Tautonia rosea: one gene and its partner. The protein of the gene in region 1 binds, or shares a complex with, the protein of each later gene. Links are inferred from orthologs where the notes say so. Each region holds a gene or a part of one and is shown in the gene's direction. Other genes may lie near its edges.

Evidence for each region.
Region 2: the proteins of HG800_RS09745 (region 1) and mnmG are in contact, whole or in part, in a solved structure (PDB 9HIP), measured with the Escherichia coli proteins. The link is inferred for Tautonia rosea from one-to-one orthologs.

Annotation. Positions count from the first base shown.
Region 1 is NZ_JABBYO010000004.1:542,062-550,136, forward strand. Bases 1,139-4,053 are described here. They hold HG800_RS09745 (tRNA modification GTPase), read left to right. Parts: upstream 1,139-1,884; coding sequence 1,885-3,222; downstream 3,223-4,053. Other genes in these bases: HG800_RS09740 (YidC/Oxa1 family insertase periplasmic-domain containing protein), read left to right, coding at 1,139-1,786; HG800_RS09750 (ribokinase), read left to right, coding at 3,230-4,053. Outside these bases: more of HG800_RS09740, read left to right, coding at 1-1,138; more of HG800_RS09750, read left to right, coding at 4,054-4,159; HG800_RS09755 (hypothetical protein), read left to right, coding at 4,193-5,044; HG800_RS09760 (hypothetical protein), read left to right, coding at 5,094-5,987; ggt (gamma-glutamyltransferase), read left to right, coding at 6,049-7,743; HG800_RS09770 (bifunctional aminoglycoside phosphotransferase/ATP-binding protein), read left to right, coding at 7,776-8,075. UniProt on the Escherichia coli protein: Exhibits a very high intrinsic GTPase hydrolysis rate. Involved in the addition of a carboxymethylaminomethyl (cmnm) group at the wobble position (U34) of certain tRNAs, forming tRNA-cmnm(5)s(2)U34.
Region 2 is NZ_JABBYO010000019.1:114,914-121,725, forward strand. What follows is about bases 3,218-6,093. They hold mnmG (tRNA uridine-5-carboxymethylaminomethyl(34) synthesis enzyme MnmG), read left to right. Parts: upstream 3,218-3,624; coding sequence 3,625-5,562; downstream 5,563-6,093. Other genes in these bases: HG800_RS24195 (response regulator), read left to right, coding at 5,925-6,093. Outside these bases: tpx (thiol peroxidase), read right to left, coding at 1-481; HG800_RS24175 (sugar phosphate isomerase/epimerase family protein), read right to left, coding at 552-1,382; bifunctional methylenetetrahydrofolate dehydrogenase/methenyltetrahydrofolate cyclohydrolase FolD, read right to left, coding at 1,516-2,391; HG800_RS24185 (hypothetical protein), read right to left, coding at 2,617-3,015; more of HG800_RS24195, read left to right, coding at 6,094-6,506. UniProt on the Escherichia coli protein: NAD-binding protein involved in the addition of a carboxymethylaminomethyl (cmnm) group at the wobble position (U34) of certain tRNAs, forming tRNA-cmnm(5)s(2)U34.

The DNA of each region.
Region 1 (8,075 bases):
GATTTCCGACCTGGATCGGCGTCTCTGGCAGGTGCTGGTCGGCGGCGTCCCGTTCGAGGAACTGGATGAGGCGGCCCAGGCCGAGGCCGATCCGGTGGCGATCCTTCGGGACGATCAGGGGAACGAGATTGGCCAGCAGCTGAGTTTCCGCACCACGATCCGCGAGCCGGCCGATTTGCCCCCTGTTGTCGTCACAAAGACATACCGATTGCTCAAAGGAACAGATACCGTTGCGCTGGACCTGACCTTTGAATTGCCGGATGGGGTGCGAGAGCCTCGGGAACTGCTGTATCGTCTGGATGGACCATCGGGAATCCCGATCGAGGGAGAGTGGTATACGCATACCTTCCGGAATTCCTATTTCGGCAAAGGGAAGGAAGGGAATACCGTTGAGGTCGTGACGTACTCGTCTTACGACGTCGCCAAGAATCCCGAATACTACATCAATAACGTCTATCCGACGATCTTCGCGGGGGTCGAGAACCAGTACTTCGCCACCTTCTTGAAGCCTGAAAAACCGGCCGATCAGGTGGCTGAGGCGGTCATGACGGTGGTCGACGCCGATCCGAACGAGCTGAAAAAGGCCGATGTGGCGGTGGACCTGATCTCGAAGCCGGTCGAGGTCGAGCCTGGATCGAAGACAACGCATTCATATGATGTTTTCGCAGGCCCGAAGACCGAGACGGCGTTGCTGCCGTTCGGCGCCGAAGAGCTGGGGATCTATCGTCAGGTAGGCCGGATTCCGGTCATTGGCTGGCTGCTGGACCTGATCTGGGCGATTGTCGATCCGATCGTCGCCTTGCTCTCTGTGTATATCATCATTCCGTTGCTGGCGGGAATTTACTCGCTGACGGAGACGATTGCCGGCTGGTTCGGCGGGACGAGGGGCAGTTACGGCATTGCGATCATCTTGCTGACGGTGGTTGTCCGGCTCGCACTGTTCCCGTTGAGCCGAAAACAGGCGGCCTCGGCCAAGAAGATGCAGGACCTGGCGCCTCACATGGCGGCCCTCCGAGAGAAGTACAAGGACGATCGCGAGAAGATTGCCCAGGAAACCTTCGCTCTGTATCGCAAGTACGGCATCAACCCGCTTGGTGGCTGCTTGCCGGTCTTCATCCAGATTCCGATCTTCATGACGCTCTGGCGGGTGTTGAACGTTAGCGTGTCGTTGAGGCAGGCACAATTTCTCTGGATCGACAATCTGGCCGCGCCGGACATGCTGTACAAGCTGCCGTTTACGCTGCCGTTGCTGGGGCCGTACTTCAACCTCTTACCGCTCGGGGTCATCGGCCTGTTCCTGCTGCAGATGAAGCTGTTTACGCCTCCGGCAACCACGCCGGAACAGGAAGCCCAGCAGCGAATCATGAAGTTCATGATGGTCTTCATGATGCTCATGTTTTATCGCGTGCCTGCCGGACTGGCCTTGTACTTCATTACCAGTAGTGTCTGGTCGATCAGCGAGCGTTTGCTCTTGCCGAAGGTGAGCAAGACCCCAACGATTGGCACCGACGGCGAGGAAGGCCCCGACCGAGACGGCAAGGGCAGAGGCCCCGGCGGGAGCGACAAGGGTCCTGATTCCAATGGCGGATCCGGCGGTTGGCTCTCCCGGAAGTTGAACGATTTGCTCCAGGAAGCTTCCAAAGAAACGACCTACCGCCGAGAGGAACTGGAGCGGAAGCGACGAGAACTGGAACGTTCCGGGGCGTCTTCCACCCCCGGTCCCGGTCCTGATCCGAGCCGATCGCGACCGAATAAAAAGAAGACCAAGCCAGGCAAGCGGCGCTGAGCGTCGATTCCGAAGGCGGGGCCTGGTGCGTTCCGCTTCCGTACGGATCGTCGCGGCCGAAGCTGCCGCCAGTCCGGCCACGGTGAGCCAAACCCTCGATGGCCGCGTTTGATACGACCGACACCATCGCCGCGATTGCCAGCCCCCCCGGACCTGCGTTGCGGGGGCTGGTCAGGCTTTCGGGTCCGGAGGCCCTGACAATCGCCTGGGCGATTGTTGAACTCGCCGAGGGATCGGAGCCTGATCGCAATCGCCCGTCGTGGCGAACTGGGACGATCGACCTGGATGGGTTGCCGCTCGACGCCTCGGTGACGTTCTGGCCGGGATCGAGGACATACACCGGCCAACCAATGGCCGAAATTCATACGACTGGCTCGCCCCCCCTGCTCCGCCGGGTGCTCGGCTTCTGTCTTGAGCGAGGAGCAAGACTCGCCGAGCCGGGAGAATTCACGCTAAGGGCGTTTCTCTCAGGCCGGATTGATTTGACACAAGCCGAAGCGGTGCTGGCGGTCATCGACTCGCAATCTTTGATGCAGGTTGAGGTTGCATTACAGCAGCTTGCGGGTGGACTGGCCGGGCCGATCGAGGGGGTCAGAGATCGTCTGCTCGACACACTGGCTCACCTGGAAGCAGGGCTTGATTTCGTGGACGAGGCCGATGTGGACCCGATCGGTCGGCAGCGACTGGCGGACGATCTGGCCCGCGACGCGATCGAACTGGCCACACTGGCCGATCGGTTCCAGGGGCGCGATCGGCCGTCGGGGTTGCCTCGGGTGGTCCTGGTCGGGCCGCCTAATGCGGGAAAGAGTCGCTTATTCAATGCCCTGACCGGAGGGGATCATGCTCTTGTGTCCCCGATCGCCGGAACAACGCGCGATTATTTGTCAGCCTCGATTCACTGCGAGGGTTTGCGAATCGATCTGATCGACACTGCCGGAATCGACGAGACGGGCGACCCGATCGAGGCTGAAGCCCAGGCGCTTCGCGCCGCTCAGGCGGCCGGGGCCGATTTACTGCTCGACTGCCGATCGATTGACGCTCCTCATGTGGTGGACTTGCCCGGAGATCGGCCCCGGTTGGTCGTTTGGACCAAGATGGATCGCTCGAACGGAGATCATCCCGAGGGGACCATCGTCACCAGCGCTGTCACCGGCCGAGGGCTCGACGAGTTGCGACAGGCCATTGCTTCGTCCCTTCGGGCTCGGGCGGCTGAGCACGATCCGACCGGAATGACCTCGGCCCGATGCCGCGATGGCCTGATGCGAGCGTCGAGGGCCCTGGCGAATGCGTCTGAGGCGATTCGTCTCGACGCGGGAGACGAACTGGTGGCAGTGGATCTTCGCGATGCGGTCGAGGAACTCGGGCGGGTCATTGGCGCCGAGATCGATGACGCTATCCTGGATCGTATCTTCCGACGTTTTTGCATCGGAAAGTGAGCCGCACATGTCCCGTGTCGTCGTGCTCGGATCGAGTGGTTATGATTTGACGATTCGCTTGCCAAGGCTTCCTCGGCCGGGGGAGACCTTGCTGGGCGGAGAATTGCTCCGAGGACCAGGAGGAAAAGGGGCAAATGCGGCGATCGCGGCGCGGCGGGCCGGGGCTGAGGTGACGTTTCTGACTGCGCTTGGGGATGACGACTTCGGCCGATGGCTGATCGAGCATGACCGAAGCGAGGGGCTCGATCTGAGCTTCGCGAAGACCGTGGCCGATGTAGCGAATCAGGTGGCCCTGATCTTCGTCGGCGATGATGGTGCGAATCTGATTGGCGTTGCTCCTGGAGCGAGTGCGCACCTCAGTCCGAACGACATCGACGCCTTGCCCGATGCGGCGTTTCCCAGGGGAGGCGTCTTTCTGGCCTGTCTGGAGGTTCCGGTGCCGACCGTCGCGCGGGGCCTGTCACGTGCGAAGGCGAGCGGCATGACGACGATTCTGAACCCCGCACCAGCCGATCGGGCAATTTTAGAAAATAAAATACTTTCGCATGTGGACCTTCTAACACCAAATCAGGAGGAAGCGGCCGAGCTCACCGGCTTGCCGACGGAGACCATTGAGCAGGCAATTGAGGCAGCCAAGAGACTCCGGGATCGGGGGGGGTGCGGGGTCGTCGTCACGCTAGGGGACCAGGGGTGCCTGGTGCTCGGTCGCGATTGGGGACAGAACCTTGTACCTGCCCCGAAGGTCAAGGCGGTCGATACGGTCGGCGCGGGAGATGCGTTCAATGGAGCGCTTGCGGTCGCATTGGCCGAGGGTTGTGGACCGGTTGATGCGGCAGTGTTTGCCTGCGCAGCCGGATCGCTGGCGGTCACTCGGTCGGGTGCTCAGGGAGGCCTGGCACGACGGGACGAGATCGAACAGTTTCTTTCCCAAGAATGAATACTTGCGCACTCGAATGACGGGAGGTGACGGATGATCGCCACGATGACCCGTGTATTGCTTGGTGTCTGTTTGTTGGTACCAATCGCCAAGGGTCAGGAGAAGCCGTCAGAGACGGTCGCCGAGCTTCGGGAGACAGGGGAGGATCAAGGCGAATCGCAGGAACTCGCTGAAGGCTTGGCCCTGATGGAGGCGATGCTTCGCGTTCGGGAAGCCCGGATTGCGGAAGCAGACCGACAGCTTGCATTTGATCGGGATATTGTTGAGGCATTGCGCGAGCGACGAGAAGCGGGTGGAGTCCCCGCTCGCATGGTTGAGGAGGCGGAGGCTCGGTTGATCGGGGCTGAGGCCCTGGTGGAGGTTCGACAAGCCGACCGTGATGAACTGGTAGTCCGGCTGGAGCAAGTGAAACGATTCGCCGCCTCGCCCAGTCCGGAGCCGGACATGGAGGAACAGCGTGCTCGGCTTAACGACGAGGTGCGAATTCGGGAAGCGCAGCTGCGTGCCCGAGAGGCCCGCGTGCGGGCCGCGGAAGCTCAGGTTCTGGCCGAGGAGCAGAAGCGCGACCAGTTTCGCGAATCGGTCCAGCGCGGTACTGAAGGTCCGGGGCGGATCAGACAGGCCTCGCATCGAGTCGCCGAGGCAACGGCATGGCTTGAGACCATGATCGCCGAGCGAGAGGTGACTCGCCTGGTCGTCGATCGAGCCAAGCAACGGCTTCAGCAGTTTGACGACCCAGAGGCAAGTGACCCACTCGTTGACCGGTCCGGAACAGAAGACCTGTCGGCTCGCGTCAACGCCCTGGAATCGCTCGTTGAAATTCTTCGGGACGAACTCTATCAAGTTCACTGGGAACTTCAGGCGATTCGCAATCGGATGCCCTGATCCGTGAGTCGTCGCGGCCCGGAACCGCCCGATCAGAAGGAGGCCCTCGATGACGCTGCTCGGCTCGATCGCGCTGGGTGTCTTGATGCTGTTCGAAGCCCCAGGAGGCTTGCAAGAGCCATCGGTTCATCCGGACTCGGAGCGATCGGATGAACCCGAGGCGAATTCTGATCAATCTATTCCTGATGATGTTTCGGACACGATGCGAGAGCGTCTTCAATTGTTGGAGAACCGTCTTCGAGTCCGGGATGTCCGCGTTCGAGAGGCGGAACGGTTCCTGGAACTAGAGCGAATGATTCTTGAGGAGAACCAGAGGCAGCAGCGAATGGGTGGCGTCGCGCCCCGTCAGGTTCAAATTCTTGAGGTCAGAGTCGCGGATGCCGAGTCGCAACTCGAAGCACGTCGGGCTGAACGCGAACAAGTCGCCCGGATGTTCGAGGCCATGCGGCGACGCGTGCTTGCTCGAAGTCCCGAGCCGGATGTTGATGAACTGCGAGCCGCCATCGAAGGAGATCTCCTGGCGTCCCAGATTCGCCTGCAAGCGCAAGAGGCGAGGCTGAGGGCCGCCGAGCTTCAAGTCGAAGCCGAAATGGCCAGCCAGGAGAATTTTCTCCGGGCAGTGCGGGATGGCTTGAGCTCTCCGATGGCCCTGCAACAGGCGTTCTACCGAGTGGCTGATACGCGGATCTGGCGTGATCTGATGGAGGCTGAGCGGGATGCCGCCCGCCTGGCTTTCGAGCGTGACCAGCGCCGCCTGAATGACTTTGACTCGGGAAATCGGGACATGGAAACTGCGGTGGAGGAACTGGCCAATCGGCTCAGGTGGCTCGAAAATGAGGTGCAGATCCTCCGAGACGAAAACTATTTCCTTGAGGAAAGTCGACGACGGAGCCGGTACGGTCGGCACGACCGATTTGGCCGTACGGGGTCGACGGAGCCTTGATCCAGTGGGGTTCTGGGGCGACGATCGAGAAAATCACCGCCGTACCCGGAGCGAAACCACCATGAGCCGTTCGACGTTGTCAGCCCTGTTCCTCGTTGTCGCCATGTCCAGCCTCGCCCTTGCCCATGACCGCCCGACCGGGCCGATCCATAAGGGTCGGTCGGCCGTTCTGGCACGCAACGGGATGGCTGCAACGAGCCAACCCCTGGCGGTTCAGACGGCCATTCGGGTGCTTCAAGATGGCGGCAACGCGATTGATGCGGCCATTGCCGCGAATGCGGTCATCGGGGTGGTGGAGCCGATGTCGTGCGGGATTGGCGGCGACCTGTTCGCGATTGTCTGGGATGCGAAGACCGGCACCTTGCATGGTCTGAATGCGTCCGGTCGGGCACCGAAGCGGGCGACGATCGAATTTTATCGCGATCAAGGGCATGATTATGTCCCGGTCTATGGCCCGTTGAGCTGGTCGGTTCCTGGGTGCGTGGACGGCTGGGCGACCTTGCATGAGCGATTCGGATCGGTGCCGATGGCGGAGTTGCTCGCTCCGGCGATTCGATACGCAGAGGAGGGATTCCCCGTCAGCGAGGTGATCGCGGCAAACTGGAAGGACGACGAGGAACGGCTTGCAGCGGTCGCATCCTCGGCTGAGTGCCTGCTTCCGGGAGGCAAGGCGCCAGGGTTCGGGGAGGTGTTCCAGAATCCGGACCTCGCCCGAACACTGCGGATCATCGCCGACGAAGGACCTGCGGCTTTTTATCGAGGTGAACCGGCGAGGGCGATCGTGGCCTACTCGGACGAGGTCGGCGGCCTGTTTTCTCAGGAAGACTTTGAAACGCATGAAAGTACGTGGGTTGATCCCGTGTCGACTAATTACCGCGGTTACGAGGTTTGGGAGCTACCGCCGAATGGCCAGGGAATTGCTGCTCTGCAAATGCTGAACATTCTCGAACACTTCGATCTGGCGAGCCTGGGGCATAATTCGGCTGAGGCGTTACATCTGATGATCGAGGCCAAGAAGCTGGCTTTTGAGGATCGGGCGACGTATTACGCCGATCCGGCGTTTGCTGAGGTGCCCGTCAATCGCCTGATCTCGAAGGAATACGCCGAAGGACGAGCGGCTCTGATCGATGCGGACCAGGCTTTGACGAATGTTGAACCGGGACCGATCCAGCAGGGGGATACGATCTACATGACGGTTGTGGACAAGGACCGGAACTGTGTGAGCCTGATTCAGAGCAATTTTCACAGTTTCGGTTCGCAGCATGTTCCGCGGGGCCTGGGTTTTCCCTTGCAGAATCGCGGTTCTTGGTTTGCGCTGGATCCGTCGCATGCCAATCGGCTCGAACCAGGGAAGCGACCGTTTCATACGATCATCCCTGCGTTCGTGACGAAAGATGGCGAGCCCTGGCTGAGCTTTGGAGTGATGGGAGGAGATATGCAGCCACAAGGTCATGTGCAAGTGCTTTGCAACATGATCGATTTCGGCATGGATGTGCAGGAGGCGGGAGAGGCTGCGCGGTTCCGTCATTTCGGCTCGTCGGAGCCGACGGGTCAGCCGGGAGACGGAGGAGGTGCCGTCTCGCTCGAGTCGGGGGTTGGGTCGGACGTTCGGAACGCACTCGAAGCGAAGGGGCACCGGATCGACGATCGGCCGGGGAGCTATGGGGGATACCAGGCGATCCGGATTGATCTGGAGCGTGGGGTGTTGCTGGGAGGGTCTGACCCTCGGAAGGACGGTGCAGCGATCGGCTACTGAGGCCGGGATCGGGCTTGGGTCGAGGGATTGACATGGAGATTGGAGTCCTGATCGACGCGCTCGCTCGACCCGATGCGTATTCGCATCGGGTCGATGCGGTCGAGATCCATCAGACGCACATCTCGGTCGTCTTTCTGGCTGGTCCGTTCGCGTACAAGGTCAAGAAGCAGGTGAATTTTGGGTTCGTGGATTTTTCGACCCTCGATCGTCGACGGCATTACTGTGAGGAAGAGATTCGTCTGAACCGTCGATTGGCTCCGGAGGTTTACCTCGGCGTGGTGCCGGTGACACGATCGGGCGATCGGTGTGTGATGGAAGGGACCGGCGAGGTG
Region 2 (6,812 bases), on another replicon or contig:
CGACTTCCTTCACATATTCCACGTGCGTGATCGTCCCGTTCGGGTCGACAACGAACAGAGCTCTCGCCAGCAACGGTACCGGCACGCCGGCCATTAACACGCCGTAATGCTGTCCGAAGCTCTGATTGTGGAGGTCGGAGAGGTTCGTCATGTTCCCAACCTGCGCCTCATCGCAGAACCGGGCCATGGCGAACGGCAGGTCGGTACTGATCGTATACGCGGCGACGGTGTCCCCCAGCTCCTTGAGCGTGCTCGACAAGGTTCGGGTTTGGGTATTGCACACGGGAGTATCCAGCGACGGTACCACGCTAAACAGTCGGGCCTTTCCGCCGGTGTCCTTTAACGTGACCACTTCGAGCCCCGAGGCCCCCTTCGTGACGCACGTAAATTCCGGCGCCGTGTCCCCCACATTCAGGCGAGGACCCACCAGATCAATCGGGTTCCCCTTCATCGTCACTTCACCGCTGCGCGTCTCAGCCATCGCTCAGTTCTCCGTGTTGGTTGGGATCATGCCAATGATTTCATGATCGTTTCGAATCATGATCGTTCTCTCAGGCCAGAGCTTCTGCCAGGGTTCGCCGAAGGCAATCGAGGCTCTGACGGGCGGTCTCCTCGGCACCGGGGGTGAAGTCAAAGACCTCGACCGAAACCCAGCGATCATATCCCGAGTCCACCAGGGCCTTCAGAATCGGTCCGAAGTCCGTGTCTCCCATCCCCGGCCCTCTCAGATTCGGGTCGTTGGCGTGGAAGTGGCCGGCATAGGGGGCGTGAGCCCGAATCAGGTCTGGCACACTCCCACCCGAATCGCTCGACATCGCCTTCACGTCGAGGTGGAGCGTCACCTTCGGATGACCCACGCGTTCGATCAAGGCTCTCGTCTCGGAAATGCTGGTGAGGAAATTCGTCTCGGCGGTCGACAGGGGTTCCAGGCAGAGTTCGATCCCGTGCGCGTCGAGGTCGTCTGTGATCGCTCGGAGCACCTCGACCGCGAACCGCTCACCGTCCTCCCGAGAAACATCCATCGCAATGTCCCGCTGCTTCGGCGAGCCGAAGACCATCAACGACCCACCGAGATCCTTCGTTGCCTCGATGAGCACCTTCAGATAGTCAATCGTGTTGAACCGGACGGTCGGATCGGGACTCGTCAGGTGATACCCTTCCGTCTTCGCCAGCAGCCAGTGCAAACCGATCGTCTCCAGACCGCTGTCGGCAATTGTCTGGCGGATCTCGGCCCGGCGATCCTTGCCGAGCATGGTAACCAACGGTGCCAGGGTGAACGGAGCCAGCTCGATCCCCTCATAGCCGATCCGTTTGACCTCTGCACAGGTCCGAGCAAGGTCCCACCCTTCAAACAACTCGTTGCAAATGCCAAATCGAATCATTGCCTGGTCCTGTTCCGTGTAAGGGTTCCCGATCCGATCGAGCCAACCAACCAAGGTCGAAGCGCTTCGCGCTGAGATCGTCTCGCCCGCGATCAGATCGTCTTGATCCTGTTCGTCGCAATCGCTTGTCGTCTCAGGGTCTTATCCCCGCTGCAAGCTCGCCCGAGGCAACGGTATTGGCCAGGAGCATCGCAATGGTCATCGGGCCGACCCCTCCCGGGACCGGCGTGACCCAAGACGCCACCTCGGCCACCTCGTCGAAGACCACGTCCCCGCAAAGGCTGCCGTCCGCCCTCCGGTGAATCCCCACGTCCACCACGATCGCCCCCGGCTTGATCCAGTTGCCTCGGACCATCTCCGGGCGGCCGACCGCCGCGATCAAGAGATCGGCTTCCCGGACAATCTCCGGAATCTCCCGACTTTCCGAGTGACAGACTGTCACTGTCGCGTCTCCGACTGCCCCTTTCTGAAGCAAGAGCAGCGCCATCGGTTTGCCGACGATATTTGAACGTCCCAGCACCACCGCCCGCTTCCCCTTCGTCTCGATTCCCTGCCGACGGAGCAGCTCGATCACCCCAAGCGGAGTGCACGACGCAAACCTCGGCCGACCGATCGCTAGCAGCCCGACATTTTCCGGATGAAAGCCATCCACGTCCTTGCTCGGGCTGACCCGGTCGATCACCCGGTTCGGGTCGATCTGATCGGGCAAGGGCAATTGGACGAGAATTCCATCCACCGCCGGGTCGGCGTTCAGTCGATCGACCACATCGAGCAACTCCGCCTCGCTCGTCGAGGCCGGGAGTCGGTGGACTGTGCCCTCGATGCCAACCTCGCGAGCCGCCTTTTCCTTGTTCCTGACGTAGATCGCGCTGGCCGGATCGTCCCCGACCAGCACCGCTGTCAGTCCGGGCGCCTTCCCTCGCACTTCTCGGAGCGCCGAGACCCGGTTACTCAATTCGAGTCGGATCAATCGGGCTGTCTCTTTCCCGTCGAGTCTCTGCGCGGGCACCACTCTCGCTCCCAATCCTTCACCCTTTGTCCAGTCGTGCAGGCGATCCGGGTGAACGTTCGCTGTGATTCTGGTTGTCCTTTTTGAAAGGCCACAATCGGCCAATTCCGACTGGTCGAGCCCTCACACCTAAAGCGGGACCAAACACGATGGATCGTTCCAGTACCCCCGGCCCAATCACTCATCTCGGCTGGGCCCGGTTCATTGTACAAGCAGTCAGGCTGATCAACGCTCCACGGTTGGACTGGCAAGCAGGCTTGGATCCCTCACGCCAGTCCGTTCGGATCTGAATTCCTCGGCCTCGGCTCGATCCATGAGGCGGACGCCAACAGCTAGTCGCTCGGTTCCTGACTCCCGCTCATACCGGCCGAGTATATCCCCGCCTCCTTGCTCCGGCGACCCCTCGCCGATTCTCCGAAGACCTGTGCAACTTTCCTGAATATTGCCCCCCTCCGCCACGATCATATCGTTGTGGCCTCCTTCAACCGTTCTCTTTCGCTCTGGCCTTCTCCTCTCCAGCACCTGATCAACCCTGGACCCCCAACCCGAGTTCTCTCCTTCGTCTCCAAGCGTAATGCATCTCGGCGAATCAGAGATCGATTCAGAAGCGATCGAGATCTCCATGCATCGACCAAACGAACTGACATGAAACACGCAAACAACCTGAGGGCAAACACCTTACGAATGGATACCCCTCGTACAACGAGCGCACCCCAGGCGCACAAACCGCGCCTCCTCAGGCGCACCGATCGTTTCATCAAACGGCGCACGGGTTGGCGCACCAACTGCGCACCTCTTCTCCCCCTCTGGAGTGTTCAGGACCCAGACTGGCCCGTACCCAATTCGGCTCCTCCCGAGATTGCCTCAGTCCACCTTCCTGAACCGCCCCGCGTTCCAGCCAACCCAACTCCGTCAAGACCAGCGTTTCCGAAACGAATGATCCCCGATTGCTCCAAGCATCGTTCTCGCAACACGTTACGGCCATGAAACTGTGTTCGTTGAGGCGCACCACCGGCGCACCAGAGAGCGCACCTGGTCGCGATTCTGCTTGCCCGAGGACTTCAACACCGATGGCGTCCCACTCACTGGCTCAATTCTACAGAAATCACCCTGGCATCGCTTTGGTATGATGATCGACAAGGCAGCTCCGTGATGATCCCCTACCGTTGAGCCCGGTTTCGACCGCAAGTTGAAGACCCGTCGATCCACCCCTCGGGAGTTTCCGCCACCGCAATGTCTGACCTCGAACGATTCGACCCTTACCGTTACGACGTCGTCGTCATTGGTGCCGGCCATGCCGGGCTCGAAGCCGCCCTCGCCTCGGCTCGGATGGGCAGGCGGACGGTCTTGCTGACCCTCAATGCCGACGGCGTCGGCCAGATGAGTTGCAACCCGGCCATCGGCGGGGTCGCCAAGGGGCAAATTGCGCGCGAGGTCGATGCCCTCGGCGGCGCGATGGGTCTTCTGACGGACGCCGCCGGTCTCCAGTTCCGGCTGCTCAATCGAGGCAAGGGGCCTGCCATGCACAGCCCCCGCGCTCAGTGTGACAAGAAAGCCTATCAGGTGGCTGCCAAGCTGATGGTTGAACAGCAGGCAAGTCTGACGCTTCGACAAGAAATGGTCGAGGGGGTCGTCGTCGAGTCGGGCCGCGCCGTCGGGGTCCGGGTCCGAGGCGGTGCGATCTACCGAGGCCGAGCCGTCGTTGTCACGACCGGTACTTTTCTCAGGGCCTTGATGCACACCGGCGAGCAGCAAACCGCCGGCGGCCGGGCCGGAGACGTATCCGCCGAAGGACTTTCGGGGAACCTCCGTGAACTCGGTTTCGAGCTCCATCGGTTCAAGACCGGCACTCCTCCCCGCCTCAATGGCCGAACCATCGATCTTGCCGCGCTCGAACCTCAACCCGGCGATCCCGATCCCGTCCCCTTCTCGTTCCTCACTGATCGAATTGAGCAACCGCAGCTCGACTGCCACCTGACTTACACCAATCCAGCCGTTCACGACCTCATTCGGGAGAACTTGCACCGCGCTCCCATGTATTCCGGGCAGATTCAGAGCACAGGCCCCCGTTATTGCCCCTCAATCGAGGACAAGATCGTTCGCTTCGCCGACCGCGAACAGCACCAGATCTTCCTTGAACCCGAAGGGTGGCAAACCCTCGAATACTACTGCAACGGCATCTCCACCAGCCTCCCCAGAGACGTCCAGGAAGCGATCATCCCGAAGATTCCTGGTCTGGAACGGGCCGAGATCATGCGGTTCGGCTACGCTGTCGAATATGACTTCGCCCCCCCGACCCAGCTTCACCCGACCCTCGAAACCAAGCGGGTCCCCGGCCTCTACTTCGCCGGGCAGATCAATGGCACGACCGGCTACGAGGAAGCCGCCGCTCAGGGGATCGTCGCCGGCATCAATGCCGCGCTTGCCTGCACCGGGGACGAGCCGATGGTCATCGACCGCACCCAGGCTTACATCGGCGTCCTGATCGACGACCTCGTGACCAAAGGGGTCGATGAACCCTATCGCATGTTTACCAGCCGAGCCGAGTATCGCTTGCTCCTCCGTCACGACAACGCCGACCTTCGACTAACAGAGCTCGGCCGCCGTCTCGGCCTGGTCGAGGACGAACGCTGGAACCGATTCGTTCGTCGTCGCGATCGGATCGAAGCTCTTCGCGACCGGCTCCGCACGGTCCGGGTTGATGGCCAGTCTCTGGAACAGATGCTCCGTCGCACGGAAGTCTCGTGGGACGACCTGAAGGCGATCCACTCGGATCTCTCCGAATTCGACAATGACGGTACGGGAGCCGTCGAGCAGGCGACGATCGAGGCAAAGTACGGCGGATACATCGCTCGACAGGCTCTGGAAATCGAGAAAGTTCGCCGCCTCGAAGACAAGACCATTCCCGAGGATTTCGATTACGACCGAATTCCCCAGCTTCGGCACGAGGCGCGGGAGAAACTGCGTCGGGTTCGTCCCCGGTCGATTGGGCAAGCCTCTCGAATCAGTGGACTGAACCCAGCCGACCTCTCGACACTCGTTGTTTTCCTGAAGCGCCGAAGCCCGTCGAACCTCGACACCCGCCCTCGTCGCCCGTTCACCCCGGCCCCCGTCGACGGATCGTCTACCGCCGAATCCCCGACCGCTGGCGAGCGCGCGCCTCTCCCATAGTCCCTGACCCCCAGGGTTCCCCGGAGGACCACAACTCATCCTCTTCCCGTTGTCTTCTCTGGGTTGACAGAACCAGGACCTATCTTATAATTGGCGATGTCGGTAAATTCGGCAATATCGAGAGTTTTGACCAGCTTTGCGGGACCGCTGTGTTCTGTAGAGTTGTACCCGTCGACAATAGTCGGGTCGGGGATCGAATCTCGGAGCCGAGGTCTCGGCGTCGTTGTTGCGGGCGAGTCCGTGATCAGGGAGGAGTCGAGGGCGCCCGGCGAGGGGACCATCGCGAATCGGACGGGAGGTCTGGTCCGTAAGGTCGAGCCGGAAAATTGCCTGGGGCTCGTGTCAAGGGGGCGATCCCGACGATGAAAACCGTTTTTACCACTGGTGAGGCCGCGAAGATCTGCAAGGTGAGTCAGCAGACGATTATTCGCTGTTTTGACTCTGGCCAGCTCAAGGGCTTTCGCGTGCCCGGGTCGCGGTTTCGTCGCATTCCGCGAGACGCTCTTTATCGGTTCATGAAGGACAACAACATTCCAACCGATGCGCTGGAAAGCGGTCGGCGGCGGATTCTTGTGGTCGATGATGAACCGGAGGTCGTCCAGATTATCAAGGATGCCCTACTGGCTGACGGCCGCTTCGAGGTCAAGGACGTCGACAACGGTTTCGGTGCGGGGATGATGGCTAAGGAGTATCATCCTGACCTGATGGTGCTGGACATCATGCTCCCGGACATCAACGGGAAAGCCGTCTGCGAGTTGGTTCGTCGCGATCCCTCGATGTCAGACATCAAGATCTTCTGCATCTCGGGAATGATCGAAGAAGACAAGATCGGTGAACTGCACGAGGCTGGCGCCGACGACTTCATGTCCAAGCCCCTCGACGTCGACGAACTGCTTCGCCGGATTTGCAAGTTGCTCGACATCGAGTCAACCCGGGAGTCCTGAATTTCTGGAACGGCTGCGGCTCCGCTTGACCGGAATCGCCAAACGTCCTACGCTCTCTCGATCGCCGCACGACGCGGCATCAAGGTCGCAAGGCCGGGGCCCCTCCCCGGCCCCTCGGGAAGGAGCCCGATCGGGTGCAAGGGTCTCGACCGACCTCTGATTCTCTCGGCTTGCTTCGAAGCCGATTGGAACGGCTCGATGGGCTACCCATCCGACCAATATCGTTTACGCACCTTCCCCAGAATCATATCAATTTTCCAACACATCAATGCATTGCGAATTCACTTGAACGTATTGATCCTGGGA